4 regions of the Streptomyces sp. NPDC090108 genome follow, and region 4 is predicted to be linked to each of the others. Evidence: riboswitches for the same ligand, from Rfam matches in the RefSeq annotation. Region 4 holds a riboswitch; each other region holds the start of a gene.
The links. A riboswitch is a leader RNA that binds a small molecule or an ion and turns the genes downstream of it on or off. The one in region 4 is predicted to bind thiamine pyrophosphate.
Positions count from the first base shown of each region.

Region 1 (7,376 bases), on a different contig from region 4:
TCGTAGGAGGCGACGGCCGGCGGGTCGGAGTCGAAGCTGTCGCTCGGCGTGCCCGCCTCGTAGGCGGTGGTGATCGTCCGTCGCCGCGGCGGGGGAGACGTTCGCCACGGGCACGAGCCCGAGCAGCATGCCGGTCACCAGCGCCCGGGCGGCGAGCCGTCTTCTGCGGGTGGGTATGGCCATCCGCGGACCTTCGATCAGATGTGTCTGACGCATCGTCAGTCACGTGAGTGACGAACGCCAACAGTCCTGATCGAAGAGCGGCATGTACGTGTCGGCCAGGCAGGATCGCGCCAGGCTGAGCTCTGTTCGCCCCGGATCCCGAAGCCGGCCGGCGTCCCCATGGCGCAGCCGCGGTCCTCACGAAAAAAAGCGTGGTGAGCGCAGATCGCTCGGCGGACAATGGCGGCATGACGCTGACGATCTGGGTCGATGACTGGCAGATCCAGTGCTGTGGCGAGAGCTTCGGCCCGGGGGATGTCGTCTCGTGGAGGCTGCTGGAAGTCGACTCGGAGGACTACGCCGACATCGTCGGTACCGACCGAGCGGCCGAGATCGACTTTCGCGAGGAGCATCACGGCCGGGAGGAGGAGCGCGCACCGACCCGGCTGGAGGTGCTGACGGCCGCCGAGGTGCACTGCCGTTACGAGGTGCCCCCGGGCGCCACGTCCGACCTGTACCAGCCGGTTCCGGGCACCACCGCGCTGGTTCCGGTCGAGAAGAAGGCGGACGGGTGGGCGAAGAGCCGCCCGGACACCAGTTTCGTCGGCTACCTGGTGACCGCCCGGCGCGTGTCGAATTGACCTTGGTGGGGCAGCTTTTTGCGGTCGAACCACGGCGCCCTGCCTGACCTCTCGGCCGTCGTGGGGATAGGTGGTGGGGGTGCAGGTCGGATGCCGGGCGTACGCGAGTGCCTTGGCAACCCCCAGGCCGGCAGGAGGGCGAGATCTGTGCAGATAGCCGGAGTCGACTTGTACGTCAACAACCCGGTCATGGCTTTGGGGTCCCCGGACTGGATTCGCAACGATCTGGAGTTGGGTGGCGCTCCCGCTGCGTCCTCCGACACTCACGTCATTGTCCGTGTACAGGCACAGACGGTTCTGATCAAGGTGCGGTTGTTCCAAGACCATGGTCAGGGTGTCGCCGCCGATCCTTCGTTCACCACGGTCTTCGACGGATCGCTCTACTTGGCAGACCGGCGCTTCGTGATCGGTGACGTGCTTGGCGAGAGTCGATTCGTCAAGTACATCGGGGGACCGCAACGGTGGTCGGTGCGGGTGGCAGTCGACGATCCGAAGGGGTACGCGCGTGCTGCCGACGTGGTTCTTCGAGTGGAGGAGCAGAGGTGACTTCCCCGTCAAGACTGCGTGCGACGGCTGACACCAGCAGCTGACACCGAAAAGCACGGACAGTCCCGTTGACCGAGTGATCAGGTGCTGACTTCCAGGCGATGACCGTTACGCGGACTGCGGTGACAATCCTCGCAGGAGGCAAGCGTGAGACCGGAGGCCGGCCCAGTTCTCCGCGGGCATCCCTCAGTAGTCGGAGGTGGCGCAAACGCGCAGGCGGTGAGGGGCGAACAGAACCCGCCGCAAGGCCGGCAGGAGGCGGAGGCCGGGCCGTCCGACGCCACTCGGTCACGGCCGGTGACGACTGCTGACGACAGTGGCATGGATCGGCAGCCGCAGGTCACCCATGTGGATCTGAGACACTGGTATCACCATGCCCAAGCCCGGAGAACTCACTTTCGTCGCCCCGCGCGGAGCCAAGAAGCCGCCGCGGCACCTTGCCGACCTCACGCCCGCCGAGCGCAAGGACGCGGTGGCCGAGATCGGCGAGAAGCCGTTCCGCGCCAAGCAGCTCTCGCAGCACTACTTCGCGCGGTACGCGCACGACCCCGAGCAGTGGACCGACATCCCGGCCGGCTCGCGGGACAAGCTTCGCGAGGCGCTGTTCCCGGAGCTGATGTCGGTCGTGCGGCACCTGTCGACCGACCAGGGGGACACCCGCAAGACCCTGTGGCGGCTGTTCGACGGCACGCTCGTCGAGTCCGTCCTGATGCGGTACCCGGACCGGGTCACCATGTGCATCAGCTCGCAGGCCGGATGCGGCATGAACTGCCCGTTCTGCGCAACCGGCCAGGCCGGACTGGACCGCAACCTGTCCACCGCGGAGATCGTCCACCAGATCGTGGACGGCATGCGGGCGCTGCGCGACGGGGACGTGCCCGGCGGCCCGGCGCGGCTGTCCAACATCGTCTTCATGGGCATGGGCGAGCCCCTCGCCAACTACAAGCGGGTCGTCGGTGCCATCCGCGCGCTGACCGACCCCGCGCCGGACGGCCTCGGCCTGTCGCAGCGCGGCATCACCGTGTCGACGGTCGGCCTCGTGCCCGCCATCCACCGGTTCGCCGACGAGGGCTTCAAGTGCCGTCTCGCGATCTCCCTGCACGCCCCCGACGACGAGCTGCGCGACACCCTCGTCCCCGTGAACACGCGGTGGAAGGTGCGCGAGGTGCTGGACGCCGGGTTCGACTACACGGAGCGGTCCGGCCGCCGGCTCTCCATCGAGTACGCGCTGATCAGGGACATCAACGACCAGGCCTGGCGTGGTGACCGGCTCGGCCGGCTGCTCCGCGGCAAGCCCGTGCACGTCAACCTCATCCCGCTCAACCCGACGCCGGGCTCCAAGTGGACCGCCTCGCGGCCCGAGGACGAGAAGGCGTTCGTGGAGGCCATCGCCTCCCATGGCGTTCCGGTGACCGTCCGGGACACCCGCGGCCAGGAGATCGACGGCGCCTGCGGCCAGCTCGCGGCCACCGAGCGGTAGGGCCCCGCCGCAGGGGGCTCACCGGCTCCCACCGGCCCAGCCCCACAGCGCCTGTGTGGTCCGCTCGCGCCTGGCTGTAACCTGGGCCGCGCGGACAACTTCATACAGAGACATCTTCATATTCCGACAGGGGAGCGCCACAGCGCTGAGAGTGCGGCATCGGGCCGCAGACCCTCTGAACCTCGCCCAGGTCATTCTGGGTAGGAAGTTCGGTCATCACTCGAGCTGTTGTGCCCTGCCCGGGTTCCCTCGCGGAGCCCGGGCAGGGCCGCGTCTCTTCCTGGCCACCCCCAGGAGGACAACCAGTGCACATCAAGACCCTCGCGGCCGCGGCGGCCGGGATCGGCCTGCTGGCCATGCCGGTGCTCACCGCGTGCGGAGCGAACGGCACCGCGGACACCGCCGGCTCCACGACCGTGACCCTGGTCAGCCACGACTCGTGGAGCGTGTCCAAGAACGTCGTCAAGGACTTCGAGAAGCGCTCCGGCTACAAGGTCCGCGTCCTGAAGGACGGCGACGCCGGACAGGCCGTGAACAAGGCGATCCTCACCAAGGGCCACCCGCAGGGCGACGTCTTCTTCGGCGTCGACAACACCCTGCTCTCCCGCGCCCTCGACAACGGCCTCTTCCAGCCGTACCGGGCCAAGGGCCTCGACACCGTCGACCCGGCCTTCCGGCTCGACGCGGGAAGGAACCGCGTCACGCCCGTCGACCACGGCGACATCTGCGTCAACTACGACAAGGCCTGGTTCGCCAAGCACCGGCTGACCCCGCCGCGGACCTTCGCCGACCTCGCCGAGCCCGCGTACCGCAACCTCCTGGTCACCGAGAACGCCGCCACCTCCTCGCCCGGCCTCGGCTTCCTGCTCGGCAGCGCCGCGCGGTACGGAGACAAGGGGGACAAGGGCTGGCAGGGCTACTGGAAGAAGCTGAAGGACAACGGCGTCAAGGTCGTCGACGGCTGGGAGCAGGCCTACTACCAGGAGTTCTCCGGCTCGTCCGAGGGGAGGAAGGCGGGCGGCGACCGTCCGCTCGTGGTGTCGTACGCCTCTTCGCCGCCCGCCGAGGTCATCTACGCCGGCAAGCGTCCGGCCACCGCGCCCACAGGGGTGGCCACCGGCACCTGCTTCCGGCAGACCGAGTTCGCCGGACTGCTGAGCGGCGCCCGTAACAGCAAGGGCGGCAAGGCGTTCATCGACTTCCTGCTGACCCGCGAGTTCCAGCAGGACATGCCGCTGAACATGTTCGTGTACCCCGTGGTGAAGGGCGCGAAGGTGCCGGCCGAGTTCACCGAGTACGGCCCGGCCGCCGAGCACCCCGAGACCATGGCCCCCGCCAGGATCGCCGCGGGCCGCGACCAGTGGGTCAGGGCATGGACGTCGCTCGTACTGAAGTGACCCCTCCCACGAGGGGTGCCCGCGGGAGCGCGGCGCGGCTCGGCCTGATGGCCCTGCCCGTCGCGTTCTTCGCGGTGTTCTTCGCCTGGCCGGTCGCCGCGATCGTGGCGACCGGGCTGAAGGCGGACGGTTCCTGGCACCTCGGGCGGATCGCGGACGTCGTCACGCAGCCGGACATCCGGCACGTGCTGTGGTTCACCACCTGGCAGGCCCTCGCGTCCACCGCGCTGACCCTGCTGCTCGCGCTGCCCGCCGCCTACGTCTTCGCGCGCCTCGACTTCCCCGGCAAGCAGGTCCTGCGGGCCGTGGTCACCGTCCCGTTCGTGCTGCCCACCGTCGTCGTCGGCACCGCCTTCCTGGCCCTGGTCGGGCACGGCGGGCTGCTGGACGAGCTGTGGGGCGTACGGCTGGACACCACGGTGTGGGCGATCCTGCTGGCCCACGTCTTCTTCAACCACGCCGTGGTCGTACGCACCGTCGGCGGCCTGTGGGCCCAGCTCGACCCCCGGCAGGAACAGGCCGCCCGGATGCTGGGCGCGTCCCCGCTGCGGGCCTGGCGGAAGATCACGCTGCCCGCTCTCGCCCCCGCCGTGGCCGCCGCCGCGCTGATGGTGTTCCTGTTCACCTTCACCTCCTTCGGCGTCGTCCAGATCCTCGGCGGCCCCGCCTTCTCCACCCTCGAAGTGGAGATCTACCGCGAGACCTCCGAGGTCTTCGACCTGGCCACGGCCGCCGTCCTCACCCTCGTGCAGTTCGCCGCGGTCGGCGCGATCCTCGTCGTGCACGCCTGGACGGTACGGCGGCGGGAGAGCGCCCTGCGCCTGGTGGACGCCTCCGTCACCGCCCGCCGGCCGCGCGGCGCGGGGCAGTGGACCGTGCTCGCCGGGGTCCTCCTCACCATCGCCCTGCTGGTGGTGCTGCCCCTCGTGGTGCTCGTACGGCGCTCCCTCGACGCGCCCGGCCTCGGCTACTACCGGGCGCTGGCCACCTCCGGGGACGGGACCTTCCTGGTGGCGCCGCTGCACGCGGTGTGGACCTCGCTGGAGTACGCCGCCGCTGCCACCGCGATCGCCGTCCTGGTCGGCGGCCTCGCCGCCGCCGCGCTGGCCCGCCGGGACGCGGGGCGGCTGGTGCGCGGCTTCGACGCCCTGCTGATGCTGCCGCTCGGCGTCTCCGCCGTGACCGTCGGCTTCGGTTTCCTGATCGCCCTGGACGAGCCGCCCCTGGACCTGCGGGAGTCGTGGATCCTGGTCCCGCTCGCCCAGGCGCTGGTCGGCGCCCCCTTCGTCGTACGGACCATGCTGCCCGTGCTGCGCGCGGTGGACGGCCGGCTGCGGGAGGCGGCGGCCGTGCTCGGCGCCTCGCCCTGGCGGGTGTGGCGGGAGGTGGACCTGCCGATGGTGCGCAGGGCCCTGCTGGTCGCGGCCGGGTTCGCGTTCGCCGTCTCGCTCGGCGAGTTCGGCGCGACCGTGTTCATCGCCCGGCCCGACGACCCGACGCTCCCGGTCGCTGTCGCCCGGCTGCTGAGCAGGCCCGGAGACCTCAACTACGGCCAGGCCATGGCCCTTTCCACGATTCTGATGGTGGTGTGCGCGGCCGCGCTGCTCGTCCTGGAGCGGCTGCGCACCGACCGTACGGGGGAGTTCTGATGCCGTCGGACCCGACAGGGGACCAGTTGCTGAGCCTGCGCGGCGCGACCGTGCGCTTCGGCGGGCGGGCCGTGCTCGACGCGGTCGACCTGGACGTCGCCGAGCACGAGGTGGTGTGCGTGCTCGGGCCCAGCGGCAGCGGGAAGTCGACCCTGCTGCGGGCGGTGGCCGGTCTCCAGCCGCTGCACTCCGGGCGGGTGCTGCTCGACGGCCGCGACCAGGCCGGCACGCCCGCGCACCGGCGCGGCGTCGGCCTGATGTTCCAGGACCATCAGCTCTTCCCGCAGCGGGACGTCGGCGGCAACGTGGCCTTCGGGCCGCGCATGCACGGGGTGCCGAGGCGGGAACGGGAGGCGGCGGTCGAGGAGTTGCTGGAACTGGTCGGGCTGCCCGGGTCCGCCCGCCGCGCGGTCGCGGCCCTGTCCGGCGGCGAGCAGCAGCGGGTGGCCCTGGCGCGGGCGCTGGCCCCCCGGCCCCGGCTGCTCATGCTGGACGAACCGCTCGGCCAGCTGGACCGCTCCCTCAGGGAACGGCTCGTGGCCGAACTCCGGGACCTGTTCGGCCGGCTGGGCACGACCGTGCTCGCGGTGACCCACGACCAGGGCGAGGCCTTCGCGCTCGCCGACCGCGTGGTGGTCATGCGGGACGGGCGGATCGCCCAGTCCGGGACGCCGCTGGAGGTCTGGCAGCGCCCCGCCGACGAGTTCGTCGCCCGCTTCCTCGGCTTCGACAACGTGGTCGCGGCGCGCGTCACGGACGCGGCCGCTGACACCCCCTGGGGGAAGCTGCCCGTCCCCGGGGGCTCGCCCCGGGGCGACCGTCCCCTGCTGGTCAGGCCCGCCGGGGTGCGGCTCGTGGAGGCCGGCGAGGGCCTGCCCTGCACGGTGACCGCGCGCACCTTCAAGGGCACCCATGTCTCCGTGCGCCTGCGGCCGCGGGACGGCGGACCGCTCCTGGAGGCGGCCTGCCCGCTCAGGGACGCACCCGGCACCGGCACCGAGGCGCACGTCGCCTTCGACCCCGCGGAAATCGTCGTGCTCGGCGGATCATGACTTCTCTAGGGTGAGCCCATGAAGCCGCTCGCACATGATCGCTATTGCGACGAGATCGCTCATCGGGTGAACCGCCTGAGAGACGTGGTGACTTCGGGCGCCGACCTGTCGGCGACCGTGCCCACCTGCCCGGAGTGGTCGCTGGAACAGCTCCTACGGCACGTGGGCGCGGGGGTGTCCCGGGCGGACGCCCTGGTGCGCGCCCGCTCCCGGGAGAACATCCCGGCGTCCGAGGTGCCCGGGGCGGCGGGCCCGCGGGAGTGGGGTGACGCGCCGGCCCTGGACAAGTGGCTGGGGGAGGCGGGGGAGTCGTTCGTCGCCGCGCTGCGCGAGGCCGGCCCGGACGTCCCCGTGTGGACCTGGATGGGCCTGCGCACCACCGGTGTCTGGGCCCGCCGGATGACCCACGAGACGGTCGTGCACCACGCCGACGCCGCGCTCGCCGCGGG
Region 1 covers NZ_JBIVDQ010000001.1:116,880-124,255, reverse strand. Annotated here, with positions in the region: gene ACIPRD_RS00495 (DUF6578 domain-containing protein) at 411-803, shown strand; gene ACIPRD_RS00490 (hypothetical protein) at 951-1,349, shown strand; gene rlmN (23S rRNA (adenine(2503)-C(2))-methyltransferase RlmN) at 1,723-2,829, shown strand; TPP riboswitch at 2,948-3,054, shown strand; gene ACIPRD_RS00480 (thiamine ABC transporter substrate binding subunit) at 3,135-4,226, shown strand; gene ACIPRD_RS00475 (ABC transporter permease) at 4,274-5,875, shown strand; gene ACIPRD_RS00470 (ABC transporter ATP-binding protein) at 5,875-6,927, shown strand; gene ACIPRD_RS00465 (maleylpyruvate isomerase family mycothiol-dependent enzyme) at 6,946-7,376, shown strand, end outside.
Region 1: it holds a riboswitch for thiamine pyrophosphate, as region 4 does, so the genes downstream of both, ACIPRD_RS00480 (thiamine ABC transporter substrate binding subunit) here and thiO (glycine oxidase ThiO) in region 4, are expected to answer to the same signal.

Region 2 (7,376 bases), on a different contig from region 4:
CGGCACACGGAGGGCGACACCCTCCTCAGGACAAGGCGCCTGGAGGCAAAAATGATCATCCTCGGGATCATCCTGCTGATCGTCGGATTCCTGACCGGAATCGGCATCCTGTGGACAATCGGAATCATCCTCGTGGTGATCGGACTCATCCTCTGGATCCTCGGCTCGGTCGGCCACGCCGTCGGCGGCCGCCGCCATTACTGGTGACGGCAGGCCGGGTCCGCGGGCGGCGGACACGGCCCGTTCAGCCCCACGCGGCACCCCGGAGCGGGTGCGCCCCCGGACAGGAGGCGCACCCGCGACGGGGTGCCGCTCAGATCAGGGGTGCCGCTCAGATCAGCGGCCGGTAGACCGTCAGGGCCGCGGGAAGCTTCTCCAGCAGCAGGTCGCCCTCCACCTCGGTGACCTCGCCGTCGTACGCCAGGGGCGTCCCCGGCTCCAGGCCGGTGAGCCGCAGCCGGTGCAGCTGCACCGCCGCGTGCGCGGGGGAGCGGGTCAGCGGACCGGCCGCCGCGGCGGCCAGCAGGGGCAGCGCGGGCTTCCCGCCGCCGTGCACCATGCGCACGTCCAGCATCCCGTCCGCCATGTCGGTCCGCCGGCCGGACGCGAGTCCCTTGCGGTGGTACATGCCGTTGCCCACGAACAGCAGCCACATGGGCCGCCGCCGGCCGCCGATCCCGGCCTCCACCGGATGCCGGTCGGCGCGCAGCACCCGCAGCGCGCCGAGCACACCGGCCGGCCAGCCGCCGATCCGCGGCGACCACTGCTCCCGCAGGCGCACGAGTTCCGGATAGACGCCGAGGCTCAGCGCGTTGAGGAAGATCCCGGTCCGGTCGCCGGCGGTGAACCGTCCGACGTCCACGCGCACCGCCTCACCCTCGCGCACGGCACCGGCGAGCCCGTTCTCGTCCTCCACCAGCATGTCGTAGGCGAAATGGTTGAGCGTGCCGCCGGGCAGCACCGCGAGCGGCAGGCCGTGCCGCAGGGCGATCCCGGCCGCCGTGTTCACCGTGCCGTCGCCGCCACACACCCCGAGCGCCCGCGCCCGCGCGGCCGCCTTCTCCAACTCGTCCCGCACCTCGTCGGGTTCGCACTCCACGATCTCCGCCCCCGGCAGCGCCTCGCGCAGCGCGCGCACCCGGTCGGAGCTGCCCGAGGCCCGGTTGGCGACCATCACCAGACCGTCGCCCTCGGGCAGGGCGGGGGCCTGGGCCAGGGGCCGCGCCGGCGGCACCACCTGGGTACGCGTCGGCACCAGACGTCGTACGACGAAGGCGGCGCCCACACCGAGGGCCGCGCCCGCGAGCACGTCGCTGGGGAAGTGCACCCCGGTGTAGACACGGGACGCGGCCACGGAGAAGGCCACCGGCGCCACCACCGCCCCCCACCCCGGCGACTCGAGGGCGACCCCGGCCGCGAACGCCGCCGCCGACGCGGCGTGCCCGGACGGGAACGAGGTGGTGATCGGCTGCCGCTTCAGCTGCCGGGCGCGCGGCACCGACTCCAGGAGCGGCCGGGCACGCCGCACCGACCGCTTGCCGAGGGTGTTGATGGTCAGCGAGGCGAGGCTCAGCGAGGCCACCCCGCGGGCGGCGGCCCGCCGCGCCCGCGGGGTACGGCTCGCGGCGATCGCGGCGGCCGCGGCGAACCACAGCACCCCGTGGTTCGCGCTGCGGCTCAGTCTCGGCAGGACCGCGCCGGCTCCCGGCCAGTGCCGCTCGGCGGCGAAATCGAACACCCGGGCGTCGAGCGCGAGGAGCCTGCGGACGGCGTCGCGGCTGGCGGCGGGGGCGGCGGTGAGGTCGACATCTGGGCTCATGTGGTCCGGTTACCCTGAAGCCGCCGATTGTTGTGCTCTTCGTAGGCCGATGGCCTGACCTGCGCGGACGCCGTCCTCATGCCGGTCCCGCGCCCGCGACGGGGTCCGCCGCCCCACCGGCCCGGCGGTTCACGGCCGCACGCTGATCTCGCCGATGCCCGAGCCGAGGATGGAGCAGTGGGCGGTGGACTGGTTGACACCGCCGGGCGGCACCGTGACGTGGTCGCCGTCGACGTCGGGCGACCAGCCGCACACCAGGTGCACCCAGAAGGTCTGGGTCTGCGACCCCCGGTTCTCGCACAGCGCGAACCCCGTGTAGTCGTCGTTGTTGTGCTTGCCGGTGCTGCAGGACAGGCCGGGCGGCGTGGCGGCGGCGGCCCGCGTCGGCGCGGCCAGTGCCTGGGTGCCGGGCAGGACCAGGCCGAGGAGGAGGGCGGCCGTCACGGTGACGGGCCGGGAGAAGCGGTTCCTGAGGTTCACCTTGCACTCCCTGTGCGTTGTCGCGTCGAGTCGCGTCCGCGGCGGCGATATGCCCCGCATACGCGTCCTACCTGCGCCGATCACCCTCAAAACAGGACCTGGTATCACTCTGCGTGACCGGCTTCCCGGGTCCGTTCTCCCGAAGGGGGCGTGTCGCGGCGCCGATGCCGGCGCCGGCTGTGAGAGAGAGTCGGTGATACCCAGGGAGGCTGTCGTGACGCGTGACCGGATCGGACTGGCCGAGGTGCTGGCGCAGGCGGAGGCGGCCGGGCCGGTGGATTCGCTCGACGCCGTGGCGCGCGGCCTGCGTGACCGGTTCGGCGCCCGGTACGTGTCGTTCCTGCTCCTCGACGTCGCGGGCCGGCGGGTGGTGCGGATCAGCGAGGAGGCGCCCGCGGACCAGGGACCTGCCGCCGGGCAGACACCGCTCGGCGGAAGCCTCTACGACGAGGTCCTGCGCGTGGGCGGACCGCTGCGGACGCCCGACGCCGGCGGCGGCGAGCGGGTGCTCGTCCCCGTCACCCACCGGGGCGACACCATCGGCCTGCTCGAACTCGTCCTCCCCCGTGCGACCGAGGACGTGCTGGAGCGGATCGTGGAGACCGCGCACGCGCTGGGGTACGTCATCGTCGCCGACCGCCGCTTCACCGACCGCTACCTGTGGAGCGGGCGGACCAGCCCGCTGACCCTGGCCGCCGAGATCCAGCACCAGCTCCTGCCGTCCGCCGCGTCCCACGAGGCGGACGAGTTCGCGCTCGCCGCGGCCCTGGTGCCCGCCGAGAGCGTCGCCGGCGACACCTACGACTTCTGCGTCGATCCCCGCGTCCTGCACCTGTCCGTCACGGACGCGATGGGCCACGACGTCGCCGCGTCCCTCATGGCCACCCTTCTGGTCAACGCCTCACGCGGCGCCCGCCGCGAAGGGACCGACCTGGCCGAGCAGGCCCGCAGGACCCATCAGGCCCTCCTCGACCACGGCCACGGCACCCACGCCACCGGACAGCTGCTGCGCATCGCCCTCGACGGCCGCAGCGCACAGGTCGTCAACGCGGGCCATCCGTGGCCGCTGCGCCTGCGCGACGGCACGGTCGCCGAGGTGGGCCTCGCCGTCGATCTGCCCTTCGGCGTCCCGGTGCCCGGTCCCTACCGGGTGCAGCACCTCGATCTGCGCCCCGGCGACCGTCTCGTCCTGCACACCGACGGGATGCGGGAGCGCGGGGCGGCGGCCGTCGACCTGCCCGGCCTGGTCCGCGACACCGCCGCCGACCATCCGCGGGAGGTCGTGCGCACCCTGACCGCCGCGGTCACCGAAGCCTGCGAGGGACGCCTCGCGGACGACGCCACCGTGCTGTGCCTGGACTGGTACGGCCCCGGCGCCGGGAGCGCCCGCGTGTGACCGCACGCCCGCGGTGTCCGGGTGCGGCTCCGCGGCCCGCCCTTCCGGGACCGGGAGCGCCCGCTCCCGGTGCCATGCGGGTGCGCCCGGGGGACTGCCGGCCCGTTCGTCGTCATCGGATCCGCGTGCCCGCGGCCCACGCGTCCGCGTAGGACCGTGCGGCGGCGCGCGGGTCCGGGGCGGCGCAGATGCCGGAGACGATCGCGCCGCCCGCCGCACCGGCCGCCCGCAGCGACGTCATGTCGGCCACCACGACCCCGCCGATCGCCACGGCCGGCAGACGCGTGGCGCGGACGAGCGCGGCGAACCCCTCGTGTCCGAGCGCGGGCGGCGCGTCGGACTTGGTGCGGGTCGCGTGCAGGGCCCCGATGCCGACGTAGTCCACCCCGGCCGGGTCCTCGGCGGCGGCCCGCAGTTCGGCGGGGGTGGCGGCGCTCAGACCGAGCACGGCGTCCGGCCCGGTCAGCGCGCGCACGGCGCCGGGCGGCAGGTCGGACTGTCCGACATGGACGCCGGTGACGCGGGCGCCCGCCGCACGGGCCGCGAGGAAGACGTCCACCCGGTCGTTCACGAACAGCGCGACCCGCTCCGGCAGCACCGCGGAGATCCGCAGCACCGTGTCGAGGAAGGCACGGGCGGAGGTGTCCTTCTCCCGCACCTGGACGGCCGTGACGCCGCCGGCCACCGCAGCGGCCACCGTCTCCACCACGTCACGGCCTTGGGCGGCGCACTGGGCGGTGTCGGTGACCAGGTAGACGGAGCAGTCGGGGAAATCCGTGCCGGGCCCGTCCGGGCCGGCCGGGATCACGCCCACGAGACCGCGGCCCGGGCGGTGAGCGTGGCCTCGTCCAGTCCGGCCAGCGCGTCCAGGAAGCCGACGGCGAAGCTGCCGGGGCCCGTGGCGCGGGCCGCGGCCACCTCCGCGGCGACCGTGTAGACGGTGACGGCCGCGGCGGTGGCGGCGAGCCGGTCGCCGTCCGCGGGGACGAGCGAGACGAACGCGGCCATGACCGCGCCCAGGGCGCAGCCGCCGCCGGTCACCCGGGTCAGCAGGGCGTCGCCGTTGGCGACCCGCACGGTCCGCACGCCGTCGGTGAGCAGGTCGACGGGGCCCGACACGGCCACGACACCGCCCGTGGACCGGGCCAGGGCGGCCGCGGCGGGCGCGGCGGCCTCGACGTCGTCGGTGGTGTCCACACCGCGGCCGCCGGATCCGTCGCCGGCCACCGCGATGATCTCCGAGGCGTTGCCGCGCACCACGGCCGGCGCGAACGCCAGCAGCTCCCGGGCGAGGGCGGTGCGCACCGGCAGGGAGCCGACGGCCACCGGGTCGAGGACCCAGGGCGTGCCGCAGCCGGCCGCGGATCCGGCGGCCTCCGCCATCGCGGCGCGCTGCTCGGCGTGCGGGGTGCCGAGGTTGACCAGCACACCGGAGGCCACCTTCGCGAACGGTCCCGCCTCCTGCGGGATGTCCACCATCGCCGGGGTCGCGCCGAGCGCGAGCAGCACGTTCGCGGTGAAGTTGGTGACCACGCCGTTGGTGAGGCACTGCACCAGCGGGGACGCGTCCCGCAGCCGCGCGAGCGCTCCGGCGCTGAGGACGGACAGGTCTTCGGCAGGGCGCGTCATGCGCGACATCCCTTCGCTGGTACGAGCCAGATCAGGTTCGACGGGTGTGATCTCAGCCCCCGGCGGGGGCACCCCGTGTCTCGTCGGACATGCTAACCCCCTGGTAGGACGGCGGCGGACGCGGACCGGCCCCGTGACCCGGTGACGCCGCCGGGTGTCCGTACGACGACAATGCCGTCTGCCGTGCGATGGCACTGTGGAACCTGCGGGCACCCGTCCCGCCGGTCCCGTCCCCGATCCCAGGAAGCGTTCATGACCATCGACCACGCCGTGTTCGAGGGGCGCATGCCCACGGGCTCCCGCGACCTGTCCGTCGAACGGCACGGCATCGGACCCGTGCCCGAGGGGAACCGGTACGGCCGGCCCGCGCGGCTGTTCACCGTCTGGTTCGCGCCGAACCTCACCATGACCGGGGTGTTCTCCGGCACGATCGGGATCGCGCTGGGACTCGGCTTCTGGCAGGCCTTCACCGCCATGGCCCTGGGCACCGTGCTCGGCGCGGTGCCGGCCGCCTATCTGGGAACCTGGGGAAGCCTCACCGGAGCCGGCCAACTCCCGCTGTCCCGGCTCGCGTTCGGGCGGGCTGTCGCCCTCCCCGGGGTGCTGCAGTGGCTGTCGTCCATCGCCTGGGACGCGCTGATCGGACTGTTCGGCGGGGACGCCCTCGCGCGGCTGCTGGGCTGGCCGTTCTGGCTGGGCGTGCTCGGTGTGCTGGCGCTCCAGGGCGTGGTCGGCGTCTTCGGCTACGAGGTCATCCACCGGCTGCAGAGCGTGATGACGTTCGTTCTGGGGGCGGCGTTCGTCGCGCTCGCCGTCGCGCTCCTGCGCGGAGTCGCGCTGCCGGTCTCCGGGACCGTGCACGGCGCCGACCGGACGGGGGCGTTCATCCTGACCAGCACCGTCGCGCTGAGCCTGTCGCTGTCGTGGGCGCCCTACGCCTCCGACTTCAGCCGCTACCTGCCCACCGGCGCCTCCCGTCCGCGGATGTTCTGGTACACGCTGCTGGGCCTCACCGCCGCCTACGTGGGGGTGGAGACGCTGGGCCTGTGGGCCGGACGGCTGCTGACCGACCAGACGGCCGCGGGCGTGCAGCGGCTCCTGGGCGGCGGGGCGGCCGGCGCGCTCGGCCTGCTGGCCGTCGTGGTCTCCTCGGTGTGCAGCAACGCGATGAACGACTACAGCGGCTCGCTCGCCCTCCAGACCGCAGGACTGCGCCTGCCCCGGCCGCTGGCCGCCGCCGCGGCGGCCGTGCTGGGCTTCGCTCTGGTGCTGTGGATGCACGCCGCCGACACCACGGCGCGCTTCCAGAACGTGCTGCTGTTCGTGGGCTACTGGATCCCCGGCTTCGTCGGTGTCGTCCTGGTCGACTGGTTCGTCCGGGCCCGCTCCCGCGGCGGCCGCCCGCTGGACCTGCGGGCCGAGCTGGAGCGCCCGCTGCCGTGGTGGCCCGCCGTGGCCGCCTTCGCGGCCGGCTTCGCCGCGGCCGTCCCGTTCATGAACACCACCCTGTACGTGGGCCCGGTCGCCGCCGCGCTGCACGGCGGCGACCTCGCGTACTACGCCGCGTTCGTGGCCTCGGTCGCGGTCTACCTCCCCCTGCGCCTGCTGCTGCCCCGGACCGGCGCCCCGGCCCGGGCCTGAACCGGTCTCCCGCCCCGCCGCACGCCGGAGACCGGACACCACGGGCTCACCGGCCTCCATGAGGGCCCACAGGGCGCCCCGGCACACCGCCGGGGCGCCCTCGCCGTCGACGGCCGGGACCGCGGTCCAGGGGGCGTCTCCCCGATCTTCGTGGGTCCGCGACGATCGAAGAGACACCCCCTAAGGGCTGTCCCGTAAATGATCTATGGCATGCCGACTGACCAGCAGTGCTGCCTCTCACCCTGTGAGGGTGAGGTTGTGGAGGCGGGCGATGCCGAGCATGGCGTGGTGGACGCCCTCGTCCTTGAGGCGGCAGTCGCGGAGGATCTTCCACGTCTTCATGCGTGCGAAGGCGTGCTCGACGCGGGCGCGGACCTTGCGGTGGGAGGCGTTGTGCTCCGCTTTCCAGGT
Region 2 covers NZ_JBIVDQ010000003.1:889,136-896,511, reverse strand. Annotated here, with positions in the region: gene ACIPRD_RS14170 (DUF6131 family protein) at 52-207, shown strand; gene ACIPRD_RS14165 (phosphatase PAP2 family protein) at 332-1,819, opposite strand; gene ACIPRD_RS14160 (hypothetical protein) at 1,949-2,263, opposite strand; gene ACIPRD_RS14155 (PP2C family protein-serine/threonine phosphatase) at 2,514-3,695, shown strand; gene thiE (thiamine phosphate synthase) at 3,808-4,503, opposite strand; gene thiM (hydroxyethylthiazole kinase) at 4,500-5,324, opposite strand; TPP riboswitch at 5,316-5,410, opposite strand; gene ACIPRD_RS14140 (cytosine permease) at 5,577-6,965, shown strand; gene ACIPRD_RS14135 (transposase) at 7,203-7,376, opposite strand, start outside.
Region 2: it holds a riboswitch for thiamine pyrophosphate, as region 4 does, so the genes downstream of both, thiM (hydroxyethylthiazole kinase) here and thiO (glycine oxidase ThiO) in region 4, are expected to answer to the same signal.

Region 3 (7,376 bases), on a different contig from region 4:
CCCACGCACCTCCCGCACCTCCCCCTCGGACCCGGCCCTGCGCGCCCCCCATGCAGCGGCCGCCCGCCTCCGCCGCCCGCGACACACGCTCCGCGACCCTCATCGGGTCGGTGCAGCGCGCCATGCGCCTGCTGGAGACCGTCGCGGCACACGAGTACGGCGCTCCCGCCAAGCAACTCGCCCGCGAGACCGGGCTCGCGCTGCCCACCGCCTATCACCTGCTGCGCACCCTCGTGCACGAGGGCTATCTGCGCCGCGACCGCGGCAGGTTCTTCCTCGGGGCCGCGGCCGAGCGGCTGAGCAGCAGCGGAGCGCAGCAGAAACGTCGCAGCACGGTGGCCGACACGCTCGCGCACTGGCGCGACTCCCTCGGCGTACCGGTCTATCTCGCGATGTACCGGCACGGCGAGATCGAGGTCATGTGCGTCTCCGCGTCCCGGGAGGCTCCGGCGGTCGAGGAGTGGGCCGACTTCCGTGAGACGGGGCACGCGCACGCCGTCGGACAGTGTCTGCTGTCCCAGCTGGACGAGGACGCCCGCCGCGACCATCTCTCCCGCTATCCCGCCCGTTCCCTCACGCCGTACACCGTGCGGGACAACGACGCCCTGCTGAGGCGGCTGGCCCGGACCGGACGCATGGAGCCGGTGGTGGAGCGTCAGGAATACGCCCTGGGGGCGGTTTGTGCCGCGATTCCCATCACCGTGGGCACCATGGCTGCCACACTGGCCGTCTCGGTCCCCGCCCACCAGGCCGACCGGCTGATGCCGGTGACACAGCGTCTGCAGGGTGAGGTCGCGCGCCATCTCGGAGCCCTGACACTCTCTATCAGTATCTGAAAACTCACTCCTTGTGATCTGCTGTGTACGTTCAGCAAGATTTGAGCACGGTCAGGGATCGATCCCGGCCAGTCCATGTCATATGACGGGGTAGGCGATGCGCGAGTCCGTACAGGCAGAAGTGATGATGAGCTTCCTCGTCTCGGAGGAGCTTTCCTTCCGCATTCCGGTGGAGTTGCGCTACGAGGCCAGAGATCCCTATGCGGTGCGGCTCACGTTCCATCTGCCCGGTGATGCCCCGGTGACCTGGGCGTTCGGCCGGGAATTGATGATCGACGGAGTGGGCAGGCCGTGCGGCGAGGGTGACGTGCACATCGCACCCGCCGACTCCGAGGTGCTGGGCGAGGTGCTGATCAGGCTTCAGGTGGGCAGTGACCAGGCCCTGTTCCGCTCGTCGGCGCCTCCGCTGGTGGCCTTCCTCGACCGGACGGACAAGCTCGTGCCGCTCGGCCAGGAGGGTGCGCTGGCCGATTTCGATGCCTACCTCGACGAGGCCCTGGACCGCATTCTGGCCGAGGAACAGAGCGCGGGCTGAAGCGTTCCGGCACCGAGCAGCCGAAACGCTACGCCGCTCCCGGTGAACCTTGCGGGCCCATGCAGAAACGCTTCTGCATGGGCTGCCGGACCGACCGGCCCCGCCCGCGAATCAGGCCCGCCCGGAGCTTCCGGCCCCGCTCACCGCTTCCGGCGCCGTCCCCTGCCGGCCCGCTCGGGAACCGTCCGGGGGTCGGCCGGAGCTCCGCCGTCCTTGCCGGTCCGGTCGGCCGACACCACGAGGGCGGCGAGAGCGGTGGTGACGGGCACCGAGGCGACCAGGCCGATCGACCCCACCAGGGTGCGCACGATCTCCTCCGCCACCAGCTCGCTGTTGGCCACGTCCCCCACACCGCTGTGCGCGATGGAGAACAGCAGCAGCAGCGGCAGCGCGGCACCGGCGTAGGCGAGGACGAGGGTGTTGACCACGGACGCGATGTGGTCGCGGCCGATCCGGATGCCCGCCCGGTACAGTCCGCGCCAGCCCATCGCCGGATTGGCCTCGTGCAGCTCCCACACCGCCGAGGTCTGCGTCACCGTCACGTCGTCCAGGACGCCGAGCGAACCGATGATGACGCCGGCCAGCAGCAGGCCGCTCATGTCGATGGACGGATAGAGACCGTGGATCAGACCGGTGTTGTCGTCCGTGTTGCCCGTGAGCGCCGCCCAGCCGATGAACTGCGAACCGAGGACGCCGATCAGCAGCAGCGAGGCGAGGGTACCGAGCACCGCGACCGACGTACGGGCCGACAGGCCATGGCACATGTAGAGCGCGATGAGCATGATCGCGCTCGACCCGACCACGGCCACCAGCAGCGGATTCGATCCCTGGAGAATCGCGGGCAGGATGAAGAGGGTCAGCACCAGGAAGCTGACCGCCAGCGAGACCAGGGCCATGACGCCGCGCAGCCGGCCCACCACCACGACGGCCAGCGCGAAGATCCCGGCGAGCAGCGCCATGGGGAACTGCCGGTTCACGTCGGTGACCGAATACTGCAGGTCCTTCGGCGCGGAGGGTTCATAGGCGACCACGACCTTCTCGCCCTGGTGCAACTGCCGCGACTGGTCCGGCTGCACGATCTCGGTGAACGTACGCCCCTTGTCGCCGCCGGTGTCGACCCGGACCGTCGCCCGCTTGCAACTGCCCTTCGCCTTCTCACCGGCTGGACCGCCACTGCCACCATCGGAGAGGGAGCCGGACCGGGCGCCTCCCGAGGCGTTGACCGAGGCGCAGTCCACCTCGACGACCTGGGTCACCGTGGCCTGCCGGCTCTGGCGGTCGAAGCCGACGCCGCTGCGCTGGTGCGGTGGTGCTCCCCCGGGCCACAGCACCACGAGCCCCACCATGACGGCGGCGCTGAACGGCACCAGGATCGCCGCGATGACCTTGCGCAGGTGCTTGGAGACGGGCGCGGCGGGCCCGTGGCTGTGGCTGTGCGCGTGGCCGTGACCGCCGCCGGACCCGTGACCGCCGTCCCCGTGTCCGTCCCCGTGCCCGCGTCCGTCTCCGGGGGCCGAGCCGGGGCCCGGACCCGCTCCGTGCCCGCCGTCGGCGCCTTGGCGGGCACCGTGACCGGCGCCCTGCCGGCGGGGTGGCCCGGGCGGAGGGAAGGGGGGCTGATGCGTCGTGGTCACGGCCAGATCATTGCAAGAACGGGGGAGGTCCACTGTTCTTCGCACCACACAGGACGCTAGCGTGGAGACAACTTTGCACACGCGGGAGCTCGGAGCACCGGGCTGAGAGGGCGCTGACCTCCGTACACGCGATGTTTCACGTGGAACGCGATTCCACCGGGAACATCGGCGAACGGAAGCCGCTGCGCCGACCGCTGAACCTGTTACCGGGTAATGCCGGCGTAGGGAGTAGGTCGGATGACCAACAAGGACGCACGCACGCCTGCCTCCGCACGGAGCGCGACCGACGAGTCGTCGCAGCGGGAGGCCGGAACGTCCATCGGCTGGCACAAGTCGTATGTCGAGGGCTCGCGCCCCGATCTGCGTGTGCCGGTCCGTCAGGTGCACCTCACCAACGGGAAGTCGGTCACGCTGTACGACACGTCGGGCCCGTACACCGATCCCGCCCAGGACACCGATGTCCGCAGGGGCCTGCCGCGGCTGCGGGAGAACTGGATCACCACCCGCGGCGACACCGAGGAATATCCGGGGCGCCCCGTCCGGCCCGAGGACGACGGGATCAGGCACACGTCACCCCGAGGGGGTCTGCGCAACCTGGACGCGGTCTTCCCGGGCCGTCCGCGCCGTCCCCGCCGGGGCCGTGACGGCAAGGCGGTGACGCAGCTCGCGTACGCGCTCCGGGGGGAGATCACTCCGGAGATGGAGTTCGTGGCCCTGCGGGAGAACGTGTCCGCCGAGGTGGTCCGTGAGGAGATCGCGGCCGGCCGGGCGGTACTGCCGGCCAACGTCAATCATCCGGAGATCGAGCCGATGATCATCGGCAAGCGGTTCCTGGTGAAGGTCAACGCCAACATCGGCAACTCCGCGGTCACTTCCTCCATCGAGGAGGAGGTCGAGAAGATGACCTGGGCGACCCGCTGGGGGGCGGACACGGTCATGGACCTATCCACCGGCCGCAACATCCACACCACCCGGGAGTGGGTGCTGCGCAACTCCCCGGTGCCCATCGGCACGGTGCCGCTCTATCAGGCACTGGAGAAGGTCGAGGGCAGGGCCGAGGAGCTGACCTGGGAGATCTACAAGGACACCGTCGTCGAGCAGGCCGAGCAAGGCGTGGACTACATGACGGTCCATGCCGGCGTGCGGCTGCCGTTCGTCCCGCTCACCGCCGACCGGAAGACCGGCATCGTCTCGCGGGGCGGCTCGATCATGGCCGCGTGGTGCCTCGCGCACCACAAGGAATCGTTTCTGTACGAGAACTTCGAGGAACTCTGCGAGATCCTCGCCGCCTACGACGTCACCTACTCGCTCGGCGACGGTCTGCGGCCCGGTTCGATCGCGGACGCCAACGACGAGGCGCAGTTCGCGGAGTTGCGCACGCTCGGGGAACTCAACCGGATCGCCAAGCGTTTCCATGTACAGACGATGATCGAGGGCCCCGGTCACGTCCCGATGCACAAGATCAAAAAGAACATCGACCTTCAGCAGGAGATCTGCGATGAAGCTCCGTTCTATACGCTCGGCCCGCTGACCACGGACATCGCGCCGGCGTACGACCACATCACCTCGGGTATCGGCGCAGCGATGATCGCCTGGTGGGGCACGGCGATGCTCTGCTACGTCACGCCCAAGGAGCACCTGGGTCTGCCCGACCGCGATGACGTCAAGACGGGCGTCATCACCTACAAGATCGCCGCGCACGCCGCCGACCTCGCCAAGGGGCACCCCGGTGCGCAGGAGTGGGACGACGCACTGTCCGACGCCCGCTTCGAGTTCCGGTGGGAGGACCAGTTCCATCTCGCCCTGGACCCGGACACGGCACGGGAGTTCCACGACGAGACGCTTCCGGCCGAGCCGGCCAAGACGGCGCATTTCTGCTCCATGTGCGGTCCGAAGTTCTGCAGCATGCGGATCTCGCAGGACATCCGGCGCGAACACGGAAGCGGCAAGGCCGAGATCGAGGAGGGCATGGCCCGGAAGTCGCAGGAGTTCGCGGCCTCGGGCAACCGGGTCTATCTGCCGATCGCCGAGTGATCACCGCTCACCGGACGTCGTACTGACCGTGTGACGGGCGTCCGGCTCGCGCCCCGCCGGGGGCGCGAGCCGGGGCTATTCCGGCCGGTTCTCCGGGCCGCCGAAGTCGGGGCTGGTGTAGTCCGGGCTGGTGAAGCTCGGACGGCCGGAAACGCCGCCGTCGTCCGGGCTGGTGAAGCCGGGGCGGTCGTAGCCCAGGCGCGGCATCCTGCCGGTCGGGGCCGGCGGTGCGGTGCGGTGCAGGGCGGCCGTACCCGGCTGGGCGAGGGCCTCCTCCAGGAACGGCACTATGCCGCGTTCCAGCAGGGCGTCCCGCCAGGCCTCCCGGGCACCGGCCACCACCTGGCTCGCCTCCTCATGGCTGGTGGCTTCCGCGGTCGCGCTGTTGCGCAGGGCGGTGATCAGCAGTCCCACGGCGGCGACGAGGATCGAGGCCGCGGCCACGGCGCCGAAGACCCAGCCGGCGGTGAGCATGGTCCGGGCGAAGGTCTTGCCGGGGGCGAGCACCCTGAGGATGTAGCCCACCAGCAGGAAGATCACGGCGGCGGTGCCGGCGAGGACGGGGGCCAGGACGGCGACCACGGCCACCGCGCCGGCTCCGGTGGACTCGGCGGTCTCGCCGAGCGTGGTGGCGAGTCCCAGGGCGCTCGTACCCGTCTCCGCGGAACCGGAGGCGGCGGGCGCCGGGGTGGTGGACGCCGGTTCGCGCAGATCCTGGCGGACCTTCACGTAGTGCTGGTACTCGCTCGCCGCGGCCGCCGTGATGAGGGCGATGGCGTTGAGTGCCATGGTGCGCAGTTGTTCGGAGTTCAGCCGTTGTCCTACAGCGGCGAGTTCCGGCCGGTGTGGTGCGGAGCGCAGCGCCTCATCGAGGGCCCGCTCGAATTCCTGGCGGTCCTCGCTCAGCAGGTGCTGCGGAACGCTGTTCATGTGCATCCCCCGATGCTCCGTAGGGCTTGGGGCTCGCACGCGGACGAGCCGTCGGGCAGAAACGGAGGGGAGCCTGCTACGGATAAGCCGATGGTAGAGCCGTGACGGCACACGGTGACAGGGGGTTGGCGGAAATTGCGGGCCGACCGGAGCACCCCCGGCCAGGCCGGTTATGCCCCGTGAACGTTCAGTCGTCCAGGGGGAGTTGCTGCACCAGCAGCTTTCCGGCCATGGTCACGCCGCCGTCCATGGCGATGGCCAGGCCTTCGGCGTAGACATGCGGGCCTTCGACGTTGGGGCCGCCGCTGTCCTCGCCCTCCTCGGAGCCGACCTGGCCGAGCAGATAGGGGATGGGGCTGTGGCCGTGAACGACACGGGTGCCCCCGTACGTATCGAGGAGGGAGCGGGCCGCGTCCGCGCCGCCCTCGTCCCGGAAGGAGAAGCGCTTGGTGAACTTGCGGAACAGGTCCCACACCTCGTCCGCGTCGTTGCGGGTCAGCGTCTCGCGGACGGTGTCGTTGACGGCCTCGATCGAGTCGCCGTAGTCGAGGTAGACGGTGGTGTCGGAGTGCACGAGCAGATAGCCGTCGACCTGCTCGACGGCGTCGAGCCGGGCCATCCACTGCAGGTGGTGGTCCTGGAGGCGGTCCATGTCGGTCTTCTGGCCGCCGTTGAGCAGCCACGCCGCCTGGAAGGTGGCGGTGCCCGCGCCGGAGTTGACGGGGGTGTCGCCGAACCGCTTGGCGCCGAGGAGCAGCAGCTCGTGGTTGCCCATGAGGGCCTTGCAGTAGCCGCCGGCGGCGGCCGCCTCGGCGGACAGCCGCATCACCAGGTCGATGACGCCGATGCCGTCCGGGCCGCGGTCGGTGAAGTCGCCGAGGAACCAGAGCCGGGCGGTGCCCGCGCACCACTGGCCCGCCTCGTCGATCAGACCCTGCTCCTGCAGGGCGGCCAGCAACTCGTCGAGGTAGCCGTGGACGTCTCCGACGACGTACAGCGGGCCGTGGCCGGTGCCGGGCTGCGGGGCGACGGCGAGGTCCGGCTCGACCGTCGGCATCCGGAGCGTGTCGCCGCGCTGGATGACGGGCAGGTCGCGTTCCGTCGGGGTGTAGCCCTCGGGGTAGCCCTCGTCGGCTGGCGGACGGGCGTCTCCGGGGTGGGGGACGTGCGCGTACGGACCAGCCTCGTGGACGTACGCGGGTACGCGGAAGTCGCGCAGCGTCGCCGTCCGCTCCACCGCGGGTCCCTGACCGGCCCCCTGAGTCATCAGACCCCTCCACCATCGCGCCGCATCTGCACCGCTTCGGACTGCCTGGTCGCAGCGGCCCGCGGTGTCGTGGGCCCATCATAGGAATGTGCGTCGCTCCGTGTGATGACCCAGGGGTGGTGAATCGGCGCAAGACTCCT
Region 3 covers NZ_JBIVDQ010000009.1:175,591-182,966, reverse strand. Annotated here, with positions in the region: gene ACIPRD_RS28995 (IclR family transcriptional regulator) at 1-836, shown strand, start outside; gene ACIPRD_RS28990 (SsgA family sporulation/cell division regulator) at 934-1,371, shown strand; gene ACIPRD_RS28985 (YibE/F family protein) at 1,512-3,005, opposite strand; TPP riboswitch at 3,077-3,250, shown strand; gene thiC (phosphomethylpyrimidine synthase ThiC) at 3,243-5,039, shown strand; gene ACIPRD_RS28975 (hypothetical protein) at 5,115-5,975, opposite strand; gene ACIPRD_RS28970 (metallophosphoesterase) at 6,157-7,236, opposite strand.
Region 3: it holds a riboswitch for thiamine pyrophosphate, as region 4 does, so the genes downstream of both, thiC (phosphomethylpyrimidine synthase ThiC) here and thiO (glycine oxidase ThiO) in region 4, are expected to answer to the same signal.

Region 4 (7,376 bases):
AAGCCCGCTCCGGCCTCGCTCACGCTCAGGTCGAGCCCTGCTCCGGCCCCGCTCACCCCCCGCCGGAGTCCCGCTCAGGCCTGGCGCAGCCGCTTCGCGAACTCCGCCGCCGCGGCGCCGGGGTCGTCGGCCTCGGTGAGGGCGCGGACCACGACCACCCGGCGGGCGCCCGCGTCGAGCACCTCGTCGAGGTTGTCCAGGCCGATGCCGCCGATGGCGAACCAGGGGCGGTCGGTGCGGAGCGCGGCGGTGGCGCGGACCAGGCCGAGTCCGGGCGCGGCCCTGCCCGGCTTGGTCGGGGTGGGCCAGCACGGGCCGGTGCAGAAGTAGTCCACGCCCTCCTGGACGGCGGCGGCCGCCGCCTCCGCCTCGGTGTGCGTGGAGCGGCCGATCAGGACGTCATCGCCGAGGATCGCGCGGGCCGCGGGGACCGGGAGGTCGCCCTGCCCGAGGTGCAGCACGGCGGCGCCGGCCGCGTGGGCGACGTCGGCCCGGTCGTTGACCGCGAGCAGCTTGCCGTGCCGGGCGCAGGCGTCGGCGACGACCTCGAGGTGCTCCAGCTCCTCGGCGGCCTCCATGCCCTTGTCGCGCAGCTGCACGACGTCGACGCCGCCGGCCAGGACCGCGTCCAGGAATCCGGCGAGGTCGCCCTGCCGCCGGCGGGCGTCCGTGCACAGGTAGAGCCGGGCGTCGGCGAGCGCGGTACGGGCGGTGCGGGCGGCGTCGGTCATGCGTGGGTCCCCCGGGTTCGGCGCGCTGGGCGCGGTCGGCGCCCGGCGACTGCGGGCGTACGAGCGGGTGGCGTACGGGCCGGGCCCGGTACGCCACCCGTGGTGCGGATCAGGATGGTTCAGACGGCGAGCGCCTGGGCGCGGCGCTTCACCTCCGTGCCGCGATTCTCGTTCAGGGCCTGCGCGGGCGTGCCGGGCAGGGAGGGGTCGGGGGTGAAGAGCCATTCGATCATCTCTTCGACCGTGAAGCCGTCGTCCCGCAGCAGCGTCAGGGTGCCGGTCAGGCCCTTGACGATCTTGTCCCCGTCGATGAAGGCGGCGGGGACGTACAGCGCCCGGTTCTCACCTCGGCGTACGGCGATGAGCTGGTTCTCCTTGACCAGCTGCCGTACGCGCGTCACCTCGACGCCGAGCTGTTCGGCGATGTCGGGGAGGGTGAGCCAGGCGGGGACGAGAGTTTCGAGTTTTGCGTCAATCTCGGTCACGGGACCAAGCCTAGGCGCTCCGCCCGTTTGACCGCGACGTGTCGCCATTCGTCCGAGGTGCCGCCGCACCCGCTCGCGCGCTCCCCCCGCGCCCCTGCCGCGTTCCCGGGGGAGGCGCCGGTCAGCCGGCCGTGGCCTCTTTCATCAGCCGGCCGTGGCCTCTTTCAGGGGGCGGGCCGGGTCGGCCAGGGCGCTGGGGTCCATCGGCCTGGCCGACTCGATCAGCCGTCGTCCCTGGGCCAGATCGCGCGGCCGGCCCACGGCCAGCAGGGCGACCAGCCGGTCCCCGCGCAGCCAGCACACCGACCAGGAGGGGCCCGCGGGGTCGCCGCGCCACACCGCGCGGTCGTCCGGGCCGTGGTGGCCCGCGTACTGGACGAACCGGCCGAACTGCTCGGACCAGAAGTAGGGCACCGGGTCGTAGACCGGCGTCTCCTCGCCCAGGATGTGCGCGGCCACCGTGCGCGGGCCCTGGAGGGCGTTGTCCCAGTGGTGGATCAGCAGCCGGGTGCCGTAGCGGGCCGAGGGGAAGGAGGCGCAGTCGCCGACCGCGTACACGTCCTCGGCGGAGGTGCGCAGGTGGGCGTCGGCCAGGACCGCGCCGTCCGGGCCGAGCTCGATCCCGGACCCGGCCAGCCAGCCGGTGGCGGGGCGGGCGCCGATCCCGACGACGACGGCGTCGGCGGGCAGCCGGGAGCCGTCGGTGAGCACCACCGCGCCCGGCTCGACCCGCTCCACGCGCGCGTGGGTGCGCAGCTCGGTGCCGCTGTCGGCGTACCAGGCGGCCATCGGCGCGGCGACCTCGGCGGGCAGCGCGCCCGGCAGCGGCCGGTCCGCGGCCTCGACGACGGTCACCGCGCACCCGGCCTCGCGGGCGGCCGTGGCGAACTCGGCGCCGATCCATCCGGCGCCGACCACCACGATGTCGTGCCGCCGGGCGAGGACGGGCCGCAGCCGTTCGGCGTCGTCCAGGGTGCGCAGCAGATGCACGCCGGGAACGCCCTCGGTGCCGGGCAGCAGGAGCGGTTCGGCGCCGGTGGCGAGGACCAGGACGTCGTACGGCAGGGGGCCGGACGCGGTGTCCACCTCGTGGTCGGCCGGGCGCACGGCCAGTGCCTCGCAGCCGAGGCGCAGGTCGATGCCGAGGGAGTCGAAGTCGACCTCGAAGGCGGAGCCCTCGGAGGTGCCGAGCAGCACCGCCTTGGAGAGCGGCGGCCTGTCGTACGGCTGATGGGGTTCGGCCCCGATGACGGTCACCGTTCCGGTGAATCCCTGTTCCCGCAGGGCGACCGCGGTCTGCACCCCGGCCATGCCCGCGCCGACGACGACCACGCGCCGTTCCTTCGGGGTGCCTTCTCGCACTGTCTGCTCGCTCACCCGGTCACCATAGTCACCTGACGTCCCGTCAGCCATCGGCGCGCTCCGGGTCCCGTGGCCGCCCGGCCGGGGACGCGCCGGTGACTCGCCGGTGACTGACCCGGGTCGCCGCACGGGGCGGGGCGGCGCGGGCTAGGGCCTGTCCGGCGGATCGTGGTGCAGGAGAGCGGCGGCGCGGGCCGACGAGGGTGAGCGGGGTCTGGTGCGTCCAGGTGCAAGGCGGAGGAGGGCGTCGACGCGGCGCGTCGACAACCGACGACAACGCCGCAGATGGGCGTGCCAGACCCCGCGTCTGCGCCATGAACCGCCGGACAGGCCCTAGGCTGACCGCCGTACACGCACTCGCGGGAGCCCGGACGCACCGGGCTGAGAGGGAGGCTGGACGGCCTCCGACCGTACGAACCTGATCCGGGTCATGCCGGCGAAGGGAGGGGCTGGACGCCCATGCCGTCACGTACACCGGACGTCCTCGTCGTCGGAGGCGGGATCATCGGCCTGGTCACCGCCTGGCGCGCCGCGCGGGAGGGGCTCGCCACGGCCGTGGTGGACCCCGCGCCCGGCGGCGGGGCCGCGCGGGTCGCCGCGGGGATGCTGGCCGCCGTCACCGAACTGCACTACGGCGAGGAGAAGCTGCTCGCCCTCGGCGTGGAGTCGGCCCGCCGCTACCCGGACTTCGCGGCCGAGCTGACCGAGCTGACCGGCCAGGACCTCGGCTACCGCCGCTGCGGCACCCTCGCGGTCGCGCTGGACGCCGACGACCGTGCCCAGCTGCGCGAGCTGCACGCGCTCCAGCGGCGCTGCGGACTGGAGTCGGAGTGGCTGTCCGGGCGGGACTGCCGCCGCCTGGAGCCGATGCTTGCGCCGGGGGTGCGCGGCGGGCTGCGGGCCGACGGCGACCACCAGATCGACCCGCGCAGACTGGCGTCGGCCCTGGTCACCGCGTGCGAGCGGACCGGGGTGGAGTTCCACCGGACGTGGGCCGCGCGCCTGGACGTCGCGGGGGACCGGGCCGCCGGGGTCACCACCGCCGACGGCACGGCGCTGGGCGCGGGCCGGGTGGTGCTCGCTGGCGGCGGCATGAGCGGCCGGCTGGCGGGCGTGCCGGACGCGGTACGGCCTCCGGTGCGGCCGGTGAAGGGGCAGGTGCTGCGGCTGACCGTGCCGCCCCGGTACGCCCCGTTCCTGAGCCGTACCGTGCGGGCCGTGGTGCGCGGCAGCCACGTCTATCTGGTGCCCCGGGAGAACGGCGAGCTGGTCGTCGGGGCGACCAGCGAGGAGCTGGGCTGGGACACGACGGTGACCGCGGGCGGCGTGTACGAGCTGCTGCGCGACGCCCACGAGCTGGTCCCGGGCATCACCGAGCTGCCGCTGACCGAGACCGGGGCCGGGCTGCGTCCCGGTTCCCCCGACAACGCGCCGCTGCTCGGGCCGTCCGGTCTGGACGGCCTGCTGCTGGCGACCGGGCACCACCGCAACGGTGTGCTGCTCACCCCGGTCACCGGGGACGCCATGGCGCATCTGCTGGTCCACGGCCGCCTTCCGGAGGAGGCCCTCCCCTTCACCCCTCGGCGTTTCGGAGCCGCACCGCCCATGACGGCCACCACAGGCACCACGGACACCACCGGCACCACCGGCACCACCGGCACCGCACGGACGGAGCAGCCCGCGTGAACATCTCCGTCAACGGACAGCGCCGGGAGCTCGCCCCGGGCACCGCTCTCGACAGCGTCGTACGGGAGCTGACCGCCGCGCCCTCCGGGGTGGCGGCGGCCGTCAACGAGACCGTCGTCCCGCGCACGCGGTGGGCCGCGACGGCCCTCGCCGAGGGCGACCGGGTCGAGATCCTCACCGCGGTCCAGGGAGGCTGAGCGTGGACGGCGACGACTTCGTCCTCGGCGGGATGCCGCTCGGCTCCCGGCTGATCATGGGCACCGGCGGCGCGCCCAGCCTGGACGTGCTGGAGAAGGCGCTGGTCGCCTCGGGCACCGCGCTGACCACCGTGGCGATGCGGCGGGTGGACCCCTCCGCGCACGGCTCGGTGCTGTCGGTGCTGGAGCGGCTGGGGATCGCCGTGCTGCCGAACACGGCCGGCTGTTTCACCGCCGGGGAGGCCGTGCTGACCGCCCGGCTGGCCCGGGAGGCGCTCGGCACCGACCTGGTCAAGCTGGAGGTCGTCGCCGACGAGCGGACGCTGCTGCCCGATCCCGTGGAGCTGCTGGACGCGGCGGAGACGCTGGTCGACGACGGTTTCACCGTGCTGCCGTACACCAGCGACGACCCGGTGCTCGCCCGGCGGCTGGAGGACGTGGGCTGCGCGGCGGTGATGCCGCTGGGCTCGCCGATCGGCTCCGGGCTCGGCATCCGCAACCCGCACAACTTCCAGCTGATCGTGGAGCAGGCGCGCGTGCCGGTGATCCTGGACGCGGGGGCCGGCACGGCGTCGGACGTGGCGCTGGCGATGGAACTGGGGTGCGCGGGTGTGATGCTCGCCTCGGCGGTGACGCGGGCGCAGCACCCGGAGGCGATGGCCGCGGCGATGCGGCACGCGGTGCGGGCGGGGCGGCTGGCCCGGCTGGCGGGCCGGATCCCCCGCCGGCACTTCGCCGAGGCCTCCTCGCCCGCCGAGGGCCTCGCCCGCCTGGACCCCGAACGCCCCGCTTTCCAGGACGCCCCCTGACAGCGCCCGGTCCGCCCGGCCGGGGCCGGACAGGGCGCCGTACGCCCGGAGGACGGGGCCGGTACGGGTACCGGCGGGCCGCCCCGGCACAGTCACAGCTCTGCTGCATTACGCCCGGCGGACCGCTCGGGGCGCGGCACGTCCGGCGGCCCCTCGTAGACTCGCTGCGTGGATACGACCCTTCAGGACCCCCTCGTCGGGCAGACGCTCGACGGCCGCTATCGCGTCGAGGCGCGGATCGCCGTCGGCGGGATGGCCACGGTCTACCGGGCGCTGGACATGCGCCTGGACCGCGTGCTCGCGCTCAAGGTGATGCACCCGGCGCTGGCCGCGGACGGGGCGTTCGTGGAGCGGTTCATCCGGGAGGCCAGGTCGGTCGCCCGGCTGGCCCACCCCAACGTGGTGCAGGTCTTCGACCAGGGCACCGACCGGTCGTACGTGTACCTGGCGATGGAGTACGTCGCCGGGTGCACCCTGCGGGACGTGCTGCGCGAGCGCGGCGCGCTCCAGCCGCGGGCCGCGCTGGACATCCTCGAACCGGTGCTGGCCGCGCTGGGCGCCGCGCACCGGGCCGGGTTCGTGCACCGGGACATGAAGCCCGAGAACGTGCTGATAGGGGACGACGGCCGGGTCAAGGTCGCCGACTTCGGCCTGGTGCGTTCCGTGGACACCGTGACCAGCACCACCGGTGCCGTCCTCGGCACGGTGTCGTACCTGGCGCCCGAGCAGATCGAGCGGGGCACCGCCGACCCGCGCGTCGACGTGTACGCGTGCGGTGTCGTGCTGTACGAGATGCTGACCGGCGCCAGACCGCACTCCGGGGACTCCCCCGCCCAGGTGCTCTACCAGCACCTGCACGAGGACGTGCCGCCGCCCTCGGCGCTGGTGCCGGGGCTGCCGTACGGGCTGGACGAACTGGTGGCCTCCGCCACCGCGCGCACGCCGGACGTCCGGCCCGCGGACGCGGCGGCGCTGCTCGGCCACGTCCTGGAGGCCCGCGCCGCGCTGAGCGACGCGCAGCTGGACGCGCTGCCGCCGCGGGCGCTGACCGCCGGGCACGACAACGCCGAGGACCGTACGAGCGTGATCCCGCGCTCGCTGACCGTGCCCCGGCGGCTGCCGGCCGGCGCGGACGGCGACGGCGACGGTGTGCAGCGCACCAGCAGGCTCCAGGCTCCGCCGGTGCCCCCGCCCGGGCCGGGCCGGCGGAGCCGGCGGCCGGTGCTGACGCTGGTGGCCGCCGTGCTGGCGGTCCTCTGTCTGGGCGCCGGGGTCTGGTACATCAACGCCGGGCAGTTCACCCGGGTCCCGCCGCTGCTGTCGCGGACCGAGGCGCAGGCCGAGCAGCGGCTGAAGGCGGCCGGCCTCGAGGTCAAGGGCGTCGAGCGCGCGTACAGCGACACCGTCGCGCGGGGCACGGTCATCGGCTCCGACCCCGCGTCCGGCGCCCGGATCCGGGACCACGACTCGGTGCGGCTGACCGTGTCGCTCGGCCCGCAGACGGTCCGCGTGCCCGGGCTGCGGGGCGTGGCACTGGACAAGGCGCGCGCCCGCCTGAAGGCGGCCGGCCTGGAGCAGGGCATGATCACGCGCGAGTTCAGCGACGACGTCCCCCGGGGCGCGGTGATCGTCTCGACCCCGCCGGCGGGCACCGACCGGCACGCGGGCTCGGCGATCTCGCTGGTCGTCAGCAAGGGCAGCCCGGTCGACGTGCCGGACGTCACCGACGAGGACCTGGCGACGGCCCGGGAGGACCTGACGGACGCCGGGCTGAAGGTGAAGGTCGCCGCCGAGCGGGTCACTTCCGAGTACGACAAGGGGCAGGTCGCGCGGCAGACCCCGGACGAGGGCAGCCGTGCCGCCGAGGGCGACACCGTCACGCTGACGCTGTCCAAGGGCCCGGAGACGATCGAGGTGCCCGATGTGACCGGGTCGAACGTGGACGACGCCAAGCAGCGGCTGGAGCGGGCGGGCTTCCAGGTCGAGGAGGACCGCGGGCTGCTCGGCCTGTTCGGCGACACCGTGAAGAAGCAGTCGGTGCGCGGCGGCGACCGGGCGCCCAAGGGGTCGACGATCACCCTGACCATCCGGTGACGCGCGCGCCCC
Region 4 covers NZ_JBIVDQ010000005.1:515,788-523,163, reverse strand. Annotated here, with positions in the region: gene thiE (thiamine phosphate synthase) at 75-731, opposite strand; gene ACIPRD_RS20570 (Rv2175c family DNA-binding protein) at 851-1,216, opposite strand; gene ACIPRD_RS20565 (NAD(P)/FAD-dependent oxidoreductase) at 1,361-2,593, opposite strand; TPP riboswitch at 2,928-3,040, shown strand; gene thiO (glycine oxidase ThiO) at 3,038-4,264, shown strand; gene thiS (sulfur carrier protein ThiS) at 4,261-4,461, shown strand; gene ACIPRD_RS20550 (thiazole synthase) at 4,494-5,270, shown strand; gene pknB (Stk1 family PASTA domain-containing Ser/Thr kinase) at 5,439-7,364, shown strand.